DNA from 2 places in the Kitasatospora nipponensis genome. Region 1 is predicted to be linked to the other one. Evidence: riboswitches for the same ligand, from Rfam matches in the RefSeq annotation. Region 1 holds a riboswitch; the other holds the start of a gene.
The links. A riboswitch is a leader RNA that binds a small molecule or an ion and turns the genes downstream of it on or off. The one in region 1 is predicted to bind S-adenosylmethionine.
Positions count from the first base shown of each region.

Region 2: linked by a shared signal. The riboswitch ahead of ABD323_RS35650 (AAA family ATPase) and the one ahead of thrC (threonine synthase) in region 1 are both predicted to bind S-adenosylmethionine.

Region 1 is NZ_BAAALF010000044.1:18,473-23,274, reverse strand. Features, by position in the region: gene ABD323_RS15190 (alpha,alpha-trehalose-phosphate synthase (UDP-forming)) at 1-170, opposite strand, end outside; gene ABD323_RS15185 (glucosyl-3-phosphoglycerate synthase) at 175-1,203, opposite strand; SAM riboswitch class I at 1,341-1,470, shown strand; gene thrC (threonine synthase) at 1,488-2,768, shown strand; gene ABD323_RS15175 (MoaD/ThiS family protein) at 2,861-3,139, shown strand; gene ABD323_RS15170 (cold-shock protein) at 3,688-3,891, shown strand; gene groL (chaperonin GroEL) at 4,201-4,802, shown strand, end outside.
Region 2 is NZ_BAAALF010000224.1:129-4,930, forward strand. Features, by position in the region: partial or broken gene ABD323_RS35650 (AAA family ATPase) at 1-1,129, opposite strand, end outside; SAM riboswitch class IV at 1,427-1,538, opposite strand; gene ABD323_RS35655 (alkaline phosphatase family protein) at 1,814-2,728, shown strand; gene ABD323_RS35660 (GNAT family N-acetyltransferase) at 2,741-3,280, opposite strand; gene ABD323_RS35665 (hypothetical protein) at 3,507-4,631, shown strand; gene ABD323_RS35670 (pyridoxal phosphate-dependent decarboxylase family protein) at 4,745-4,802, shown strand, end outside.

The DNA of each region.
Region 1 (4,802 bases):
CCGAGGGCCGCGCAGACCCAGACGGCGTTCGGATCGTCGATCGCGGAGAGCCCGGAGACCAGCCCGCCGCCGCCGCGGCGCAGCGTCAGCGACCCGTCGGGCCCGCTGCTGAAGGAGACCGGACCCCGGTTGGAAGCCACCAGGACACGAGCACTCGTGAGATCGGCCATGTCTTCAACCTTGCCGTGGTCCACCGGTGCCAAACGTCGGGTACTCCGGCAGCTCGATCATCGGCGGGCGCTCCACGGCGGTCACCGGGTGGCTGTGGGCGATGAAACCGCTGGTCCGCGCGGAGCGGGAGAACTGGGTCAGCACCGGGCGGGCCAGGTCGTCGGAGGCCTTCAACCGGTGGGTGCGGTCCAACCGTTCGAGTGCGGTGCGGTAGATGGTCGCGGCCATCCGGCCCAGTGCCTGACCGTCCTGGTGGCGGTGGTGGCGCACGCCGACGTCCACCTGGGCGAGTGCGTCCAGGCCCACCAGCTCCAGCGCGTCCACCAGCAGGCCCAGCTCCACGCCGTAGCCGGTCGGGAAGTGCAGCCGCTCCAGCAGCGAGCGGCGGGCCGCGTACTCGCCGCCGAGCGGCTGCACGAAGCCGGCCAGCTGCGGCCAGTGCAGGTTGAGCAGCGGCCGGGCGACCAGCTCGGTGACCCGTCCGCCGCCGGCCGGCACCACCGCGCCGTCGGTCTCCAGCGGACGGTCGTACATCGCCTTGACCAGCTGGATCGCGGGGTCGGTGAGCAGCGGGCCGACGATCCCGGAGACGAAGACGGGGTCGAACTCGCGCAGGTCGGCGTCGACGAAACAGACGATCTGGCCGCGGGTGACCAGCAGCGAGCGCCAGAGCACCTCGCCCTTGCCGGGCACCGCCGGCAGGCGCGGCAGTATCGCGTCGCGGTGCACGACCCGGGCGCCGGCGGCGGCCGCCACCTCGGCGGTGCGGTCCGCGGAGCCGGAGTCGACCACCACCAGCTCGTCCACCAGCGGCAGGCGCTCCATCAGCTCGCGGCGGATCACCCGGACGATCTCACCGACCGTGGACTCCTCGTCCAGCGCGGGCAGCACCACGCTGACCGTGCCGGCCGCCCCGGCCGCCCGTTTGGCGGCCAGCAGGTCGGTCACGGGTCGTTCGGCCGCGGTCCAGGACCGGCGGCTCAGCCAGCTGGCGGCCTCCGGAAGGAGCGCGGGGTTCGGCTCGGCAGGCAAGATCTCACTCCTTGTAGAAAGCGTCTCGCGTTGCGGACACCCGGGGTCTGCGTCCCGGCCTTCGGATACAGTCTTCGTACCGCGATCAGACCTTCGCACGCCGGGGTCGGTCGCCGAGCAGGACCACAACTTCACAGAGCTCATCCAGAGGGACTGAGGGAACGGCCCGTCGACGTCCCGGCAACCTTCTCGTCCGGCGCCTTCGGCCCGGCGGGACAGGTGCCAATTCCGGCCTGTGGCGCGACCGCGTCACGGGGAAGATGAGGAGAGAGGCCTCCGCCATCATGGCTACCGCTACCCCTGCTTCGACCACCGTCGACCTCGGACCCGCCACCGCGCTGTCCTGTCGTGAGTGCGGCACCCGGTTCCCCCTCGGTCCCAGCTTCGCGTGCCTGGAGTGCTTCGGCCCGCTGGAGATCGCCTACGACTTCGAGGGCTACGACGCGGCCGAGCTGCGCAAGCGGATCGAGGCCGGCCCGGCCTCGATCTGGCGTTACGCCCCGCTCCTGCCGGTGCCCGCGGACGTGGCCGGCAAGCCCAACCTGAACCCCGGCTGGACCCCGCTGGTCAAGGCCGACAACCTGGGCCGCGAGCTCGGGTTCACCGCTCAGCTGCACGTCAAGGACGACTCCGGCAACCCCACCCACTCCTTCAAGGACCGGGTGGTGGCCTGCGCGATCGAGGCCGCCCGGGCCTTCGACTTCACCACGCTCTCCTGCTCCTCCACCGGCAACCTGGCCGGCGCGGTGGGCGCGGCGGCCGCCCGGGCCGGGTTCAAGTCCTGCGTCTTCATCCCGCACGACCTCGAGCAGGGCAAGGTCGTCATGGCCGGGGTGTACGGCGGCGAGCTGGTCGGCATCGAGGGCAACTACGACGACGTGAACCGGTTCTGCTCCGAGCTGATCGGCGACCCGGCCGGCGAGGGCTGGGGCTTCGTCAACGTCAACCTGCGCCCGTACTACGGCGAGGGCTCCAAGACGCTGGCCTACGAGATCTGCGAGCAGCTCGGCTGGCGGCTGCCGGAGCAGCTGGTCATCCCGATCGCCTCGGGCTCCCAGCTGACCAAGATCGACAAGGGCCTGCAGGAGCTGATCAAGCTGGGCCTGGTCGAGGACCGGCCCTACCGGATCTTCGGGGCCCAGGCGGCCGGCTGCTCGCCGGTCTCCACGGCCTTCAAGGCCGGCCTGGACGTGATCCGCCCGGTCAAGCCGGACACCATCGCCAAGTCGCTGGCGATCGGCAACCCGGCCGACGGACCGTACGTGCTGGACATCGCGCGGCGCACGGGGGGCGCGGTCGAGGACGTCACCGACGCCGAGGTGGTCGAGGCGATCAGGCTGCTGGCCCGCACCGAGGGCATCTTCGCCGAGACGGCCGGTGGCGTGACCATCGGCGTGCTGAAGAAGTTGGTGGAGAGCGGTCAGTTGGACCCCTCGAAGGAGACGGTGGCGATCAACACCGGGGACGGTCTCAAGACGCTGGACGCCGTCTCGGACGCCGGGCTGACCACGACCATCCGGCCGACCCTGGAGTCCTTCCGGGCCGCCGGCCTGGCGTCCTCCTGACCGTCGGCCGCCCCGTTTCGACGCTGCGGGCAGCGGGCTGTCCGCCGGCGTCCTGACCAGCTTTGCAAAGTTTGCAAACGAGGAGATCCCCCATGAGTGCCACCGTCCGCATCCCGACCATCCTGCGCACCTACACCGGCGGATCCGCCGAGGTGAGTGCCGAGGGCGCCACCCTGGCCGAGGTCATCGCCGACCTGGAGAAGAACCACGCCGGAATCAGCGCCCGCGTGCTGGACGACGCAGGCAAGCTGCGCCGTTTCGTGAACGTCTACGTGAACGACGACGACGTGCGTTTCGCCGAGGGGCTGGCCACCGAGATCGCGGACGGCGCGAGCGTCTCGATCATCCCGGCCGTGGCCGGCGGCTGCTGACGAGGACTCAGTCCCCGGGGCACAGCGCCCCGTTCACGACCCCCGCAGGGCGTCGTGCCATCCGGCCCACCGGCCGGCCGGTGCGGCGCCCTGCGGGGCGTCCGGGGCCCGGAGGCCCCGCGCGGGGCGCGCGGTCCGAGCCGGTCGCCGGCAGGGCATAGGGTGGTGTCCGTCCCATGAGACATGGCTTCCGTGCTCTCCTCCGAGGCCTGTCGGCGACTCGTCAGAATTCTTTGGACAATTCGCGGTTTTCGTCCGCTATGTCCCGGCCGGAATGCAGACTTCTGTCGCATTCCTCCCCGCATATCCCTTAGCGGCCCGACCGAATTTGCGGTGAGTGGGCCTGTTGCAGAGGGCGCCGATGCGGATACATTCAGCCGCGGTCGACGCACTCGCCTGCTTCGCCAGCGCCAACTGGCGCTCGGGGGTGGGCTGGTGCGGCGTAAAGGATCGCGCCCAGGGGGGTTTCCTTCGGAGCGGTCCGACCAGACCCGGGCCCGCGACCTGCGGGCACGTGAAGGGCCAGCACAGCACTAGGGGAGTTCGGAATGGCTCAGGGCACCGTCAAGTGGTTCAACGCGGAGAAGGGCTACGGCTTCATCGCGGTCGACGGTGGTGCGGACGTGTTCGTCCACTACAGCGCGATCCAGATGGACGGCTACCGCACCCTCGAGGAGGGCCAGCGGGTCGAGTTCGAGATCTCCCAGGGGCAGAAGGGCCCGCAGGCGGACATGGTCCGCGCGGCGGTCTGACCTTTCCGAACCTCGGAGCCTCGGCTCGGCCTTGAGCTGGTCGGTTCTGTTCGGCGCAGGCCCGCACCCGTCCCCGCTGGGGACCCGGTGCGGGCCTGCCGCCGTTCTGGCGCGTTGCCCCATAGAGCTTGCACTCGCCATGCGAGAGTGCTAATCATTGGCGTTAGCACTCTCAGCTTGAGAGTGACAAACGGACCGGCCGGTGAGGCCCCCGGGAGCGGTAGGGGACAGGACCCCCGCATACCAGGGCCGTCCGTCGCGGGCACCTCTGGTCCGAGCAGTCGACCGTGTCCTGGAGGACCACTTCCGATGGCCAAGATCATCGCGTTTGACGAGGAAGCTCGCCGCGGCCTTGAGCGCGGCATGAACCAGCTTGCCGACGCCGTCAAGGTGACGCTGGGCCCCAAGGGCCGCAACGTCGTCCTTGAGAAGAAGTGGGGCGCCCCCACGATCACCAACGACGGCGTCTCCATCGCCAAGGAGATCGAGCTCGAGGACCCCTACGAGAAGATCGGCGCGGAGCTCGTCAAGGAGGTCGCCAAGAAGACCGACGACGTCGCGGGCGACGGCACCACCACCGCCACCGTGCTGGCCCAGGCGCTCGTTCGCGAGGGCCTGCGCAACGTCGCGGCCGGCGCCAACCCGATGGCGCTCAAGCGCGGTATCGAGAAGGCCGTCGCGGCCGTCTCGGACCAGCTGCTCGCCCAGGCCAAGGACGTGGAGACCAAGGAGCAGATCGCTTCGACCGCCTCCATCTCGGCCGCCGACACCCAGATCGGCGAGCTCATCGCCGAGGCCATGGACAAGGTCGGCAAGGAAGGCGTCATCACCGTCGAGGAGAGCAACACCTTCGGTCTGGAGCTCGAGCTCACCGAGGGCATGCGCTTCGACAAGGGCTACATCTCGGCCTA
Region 2 (4,802 bases), on a different contig from region 1:
CCGCGCGCTCGTGCAGGCCGGCGAGTTCGGCCGGGCTCATCGCCGCGAGCAGGTCGCCGGCGCCGCTGGGGTGCCGGAAGCCGCCCTGCCCGAAGAGCCCGGAGGCGTCCAGCAGGTACCGGGCGCGGGCCAGCGAGTCGGGTGCGAGCAGGAGGAGTTCGGCCAGCTGCGCCGGTTCGGCGCCGGGGCCGAGCACCGCGACGCCCCGCGCGCAGCGCAGCGCGAGCGGGTCCATCCGGTGCAGGCAGTTCATCAGTCCGCGCCGGTAGCTCTCGCCCACCAGCAGCTCAGCCGGCCCGCCGTCGGCCACCGCCGCGGCACCGTGTACGGCGGCACCGTGCACCGCCGCTCCCGCCACCTGACGCTCCGTCGGCGCCCCCTGATCCTCCATCAGGGCCCGTACCAGCAAGGGGTTCCCCCCGGTCAGCGCGTGTGCCTGGGGGGTCAGCCGGGCCGCGGCCCGCGCGCCGAAGCGCTCGGTCAGCAGGTCGGCGACGAGCTCGACCGGCAGCAGTCCCAGCCGGACCCGCTCGTGGTGCGGCTGGCGGGCCAGCTCGACCTCGAAGAAGGGGTTGGGCGGGGTCATCGTCTCGCGCGAGCTGAGCACGGTGAGCACCCGGGCGCTGCGGGTGCGCCGCACCAGGTAGAGCAGGAACTCCAGCGACGGCACGTCGGCGTCCTGCCGGTCGTCCACCGCGATCAGCACCGGCGCGCGCTCGGCCAGCGCGAGGATCCGCGCGCAGAGCAGGTGCAGGGTGCGCTGGTCCAGCCGCGGCTGGTGCGCCGGCCGCGCCGGGTCCGGCTGGTCCGGCAGCTGCCACGGGTCGTCGGCGCCGAGCGTGAGACCGGCGCTCTGCAGCAGTTGCTGGACCAGCCCGAGCGGGAACTCGCGCTCCAGCGGCGAGCCGGTGGCGACCAGCACCTTGGCCCCCTGGTCGGCGGCCAACTCCGAGAAGGCGTCGAGCAGTTCACTGCGACCGCTGCCCACCGAGCCGTTCAGCGCGACCACGCCGCCGGCGCCGCCGAGGCAGCGGTCCAGCGCCTCGCGCAACCGGCCGAACTCGCGTTCGCGGCCCGGGGGCAGCGATCTGGGGACTTCGCGCGCGGCACGCGCGAGGATCGTGGACATCCGTACTCCTGGAACAGGGCGCACCGGTCCGGGGGCGCGTCGCTGCGCTCCCGCCGTGCGAAGGGCCGGACCTGACGGAACGTGAAGGTGAGGGGGGATCCCGCCCGCCCGGACCGCACTGGCCGGGGCGGACACACCCCGCGCGGCCGACGGCCTCGCGGGAGGGGTGGCCTCAGCGACAGAGGGAGCTGGCGTGCCGCAGCAGGTCGATGTCCAGCCTGGCCACCAGCCGGAGCCGGACAGCGAAACTCGCGCCGCTCGGCTGCTGCATGACCGTCTCCATCCCCGCCCCAGGACGTGCTGCGCTTGCGGCATGCGTTCGATGCCGCCCGGCTTATCCCCGGGGCACCCCACCGCAGAGGAGGGTTGCCAGTCAGCCGGCCGGGGCCCATGGCTGACATTCATCGCCGGTGCGAGTGTACGAACGCCGTGTCGAGCCCGTCAATCAGAGCGGCCTGACGCCGCGCCGGACCGGAACGCGACCCCACCTCCAGGCGAACACCAGGGGGACTCCAGGAGAACTGTTCGAGCTCCTCCCCAAGGGGCCACCGGTGCGGGCCCCTCCGCCCCCTCCCGGGGCCCGCCCGCTGCGGTTAGGGTGCCCGTCGAGCCCCGCCCACCTGCGGATCTCCCGCGCGGGCCACCCCGCCCCCGTGCCGTGACCCGACCGATCGGAGTCCCCCTGTGTCCAGCCTCTGGCCCGCCGGCCGCCGCCGTGTCCTGGTCGTCGGGATCGACGGCGTCCGCCTCGACCTGCTGCCGGAGCTGGCCACCCCGCACCTCGACGCGGTCGCCGCGGCCGGCTTCCTGGCCCCGGTGGTGGTGGACGAGGCGACCCCGACCATGTCGGGCCCGTGCTGGGCGACCGTCGTCACCGGGGTGACGGTGGCCAAGCACGGCGTCCTCGGCAACCACTTCGGCGGCCACCGCCTGGACGTCTTCCCGGACTTCACCACCCGGCTGGCCGCCACGCACCGGCGCCGGACCTTCGCGGTGGGCGGCTGGGAGCCGCTCTTCCTGGCCCGGCAGGGCGGCCCGCTCTTCGCGGCGCCCGGCCGGCTCTCCTACATCGCGCCGCTGGAGGACACCCCGCAGGCCTGGGAGGTCTGCGACGAGCGGGTGACCGCCGAGGCGGTCACCGTGCTGAGCGGGGACGACGACCCGCAGGCCACCTTCGTCTACCTCGGCGCGGTCGACGAGACGGCGCACTTCCTGGGCTGCGGCGAGGAGTACCGCGCCTCGATCCTGGCCGCCGACGCCCGGCTCGGACGCCTGCTGGCGGCCCTGCGCGAGCGGCCGAACCACGCCGAGGAGGAGTGGACGGTCATCGTGGTGACCGACCACGGCCACCTCGACCAGGGCGGCCACGGCGGGCGCAGCGAGCTGGAGCGCACCGCCTGGGTGGCGGCCAGCGGCCCGGGCCTGCTGCCCGGCGCGCCGGTGGCCGAGGTCCGCCACGTGGACGTGGCCGCCCACGTGTACGCCGCACTGGAGATCGTCCCCGACCCGCACTGGACGCTGGACGGCCGCCCCTTCACCCCCGCGCCCGTCGCGGCGCCCGTCCCCGCCGGGCAGCCGGCACCGGTCCCGGTCGGCTGACCGCCCCGTCCGCTACAGCGCCTTGACCAGCCGCTCGAAGGCCAGGTCGGGGCGCTTGGGGATGCCGAACCGCTCGTCGCCGTACGGGAACGGCGAGAGCTCGCCGGTGCGCGCGAAGCCGCGCCGCTCGTACCAGGCGATCAGGTCGGCGCGCTGGACGATCACCGTCATCTCCAGCTCCGCCGCACCCCACTCCTCGCGGACGTAGCGCTCGGCCTCGGCGAGCACCGCCCGGCCCACCCCGCCGCCCTGCTGCGCGGGCCGCACCGAGAACATGCCGAAGTACGCGCCGCCCGCGCCGCGCCGCTCCACCGTGCAGCAGGCGAGCAGTTCGCCGGAACGCTCGGCGAGCAGCACCTCGGTGTCGGTCCGGGCGAGCGTCTCGGCCACCGAGACGCTGTCGGTGCGCCGGCCGTCCAGCAGGTCCGCCTCGGTGGTCCAGCCGGCCCGGCTGGCCTCGCCGCGGTACGCGGACTCCACGAGGTCGACGAGGGCGGCGATGTCCTGCGCCGTCGCGGGGCGGAAGACCAGGTCAGAGGAGGTGTCTGCCATCCGTGCTACTCCAGGTGGGTGCGGGTGGGGCCGGGGACGTTCACGGCCCCACCCGCATGGTGCCACAGCGCCCGCACCCGACCCCCGGTCGAGAGGCCCTATCGCACTGCGCCGATCGGCGCGGCACGACACCCCGAACGGCGCACCCGATGTCGGGAATCGGTCGGGCACAGGCGAGGATGAGCGGGTGTCCGTCCAATTCGATCACCGGGGGAACTGAGCCGTCATGCACCCGCGCATCTTTGCGATTCTCACCGCATTCCTGCTCGGGGCTCTGGGCCTCGGCGCGGTGGCCGTCACGCAGTGGACCCCGCCGAGCGCGGCGCCCGCCGCCTCGGCCGGCGCACCCGCCGCGGCCGGCTCCACCGCCGCCCGCCCGGCCGTCGTACCGGGCGCCGGCTCGCCCTCCCCCACCGGCGACCCGGCGGTGTGGACCCGCAGCACCCTGCGCAACAAGCTGATGGCCGAGATGGACGCCACCGATCCCGGGGTGGCGCTGGCCGACCTCGACCAGATCACCAAGAAGCTCCCCTACACCGTCCGCTTCTGCCACCCGATCGCCCACGAGCTGGGCCACGCGGCGGTCAAGCGCTACAACCACGACTTCGCCAAGGTGCTCTCCTTCCCGCACGACACCTGCGCGGCCGGCTACCTGCACGGCGCGGTCGAGGAGATGCTGGCGGCCTCCAGCGACCCGGCCAAGGACCTGCTCAAGCTCTGCCAGCCCGCGATGAGCGGCCCGTGCGTGCACGGCGTGGGCCACGGCACCATGTTCGTCGCCAACCAGGACGTGGCCAAGGCCCGCGACCTGTGCAGCGAGTTCGGCTCGCAGAGCCGGATCGTCACCTGCTCGGAGGGCCTGTTCATGCAGCTCTTCGGCCCGGACGAGGAGGACGAGAAGGCCAAGGCCCTGGTGCCGGCCGACAAGCTGGCCGCCGAGCCGCTCTACCCGTGCCCCGAGCAGCCGGCCCTCTTCCAGTCCGCCTGCTACTTCTACGCGCCGACCTTCTACCTCTCCTCGCACGACTACGCCAACCACCCCGACGTCTACGCCCAGGCCCTCAAGTGGTGCCTGAACGCGCAGGCCACCGGGGGCGCGAACGACTGCAGCCGCGGGGTGGGCTCGCGCACCATGAAGTACAACCTGGACCGCGAGGACTGGGTCGGCCAGCAGTGCGCCAGCGCCGCCGACGGCTGGCAGCGCAAGGCCTGCGTGGACGGCATGGTCAGCTACTACACCGTCAACTACACCGACGCGGGCGCCTCCCAGCGCCTGTGCGCCAAGCTGACCAACCAGGAGATCGCCCGGGACTGCCGCTCCTCCGCGCACCTGTCCGGCTCGCTGGACTGACCGGCCGCCCACCCGCCCCGCGCCCGCGCCGGGCCACCCCCGCACCCCCTCACGACGCCGTCGCCCACGCCCGGGCGGTGGGCCGGTGGCACCGGCGACGTACCATCGGCGCCATGCCCGAGCAGCCCTTTCGCGACGCCGCCCACCGCACCGCCGACCTGGTCGCCGACT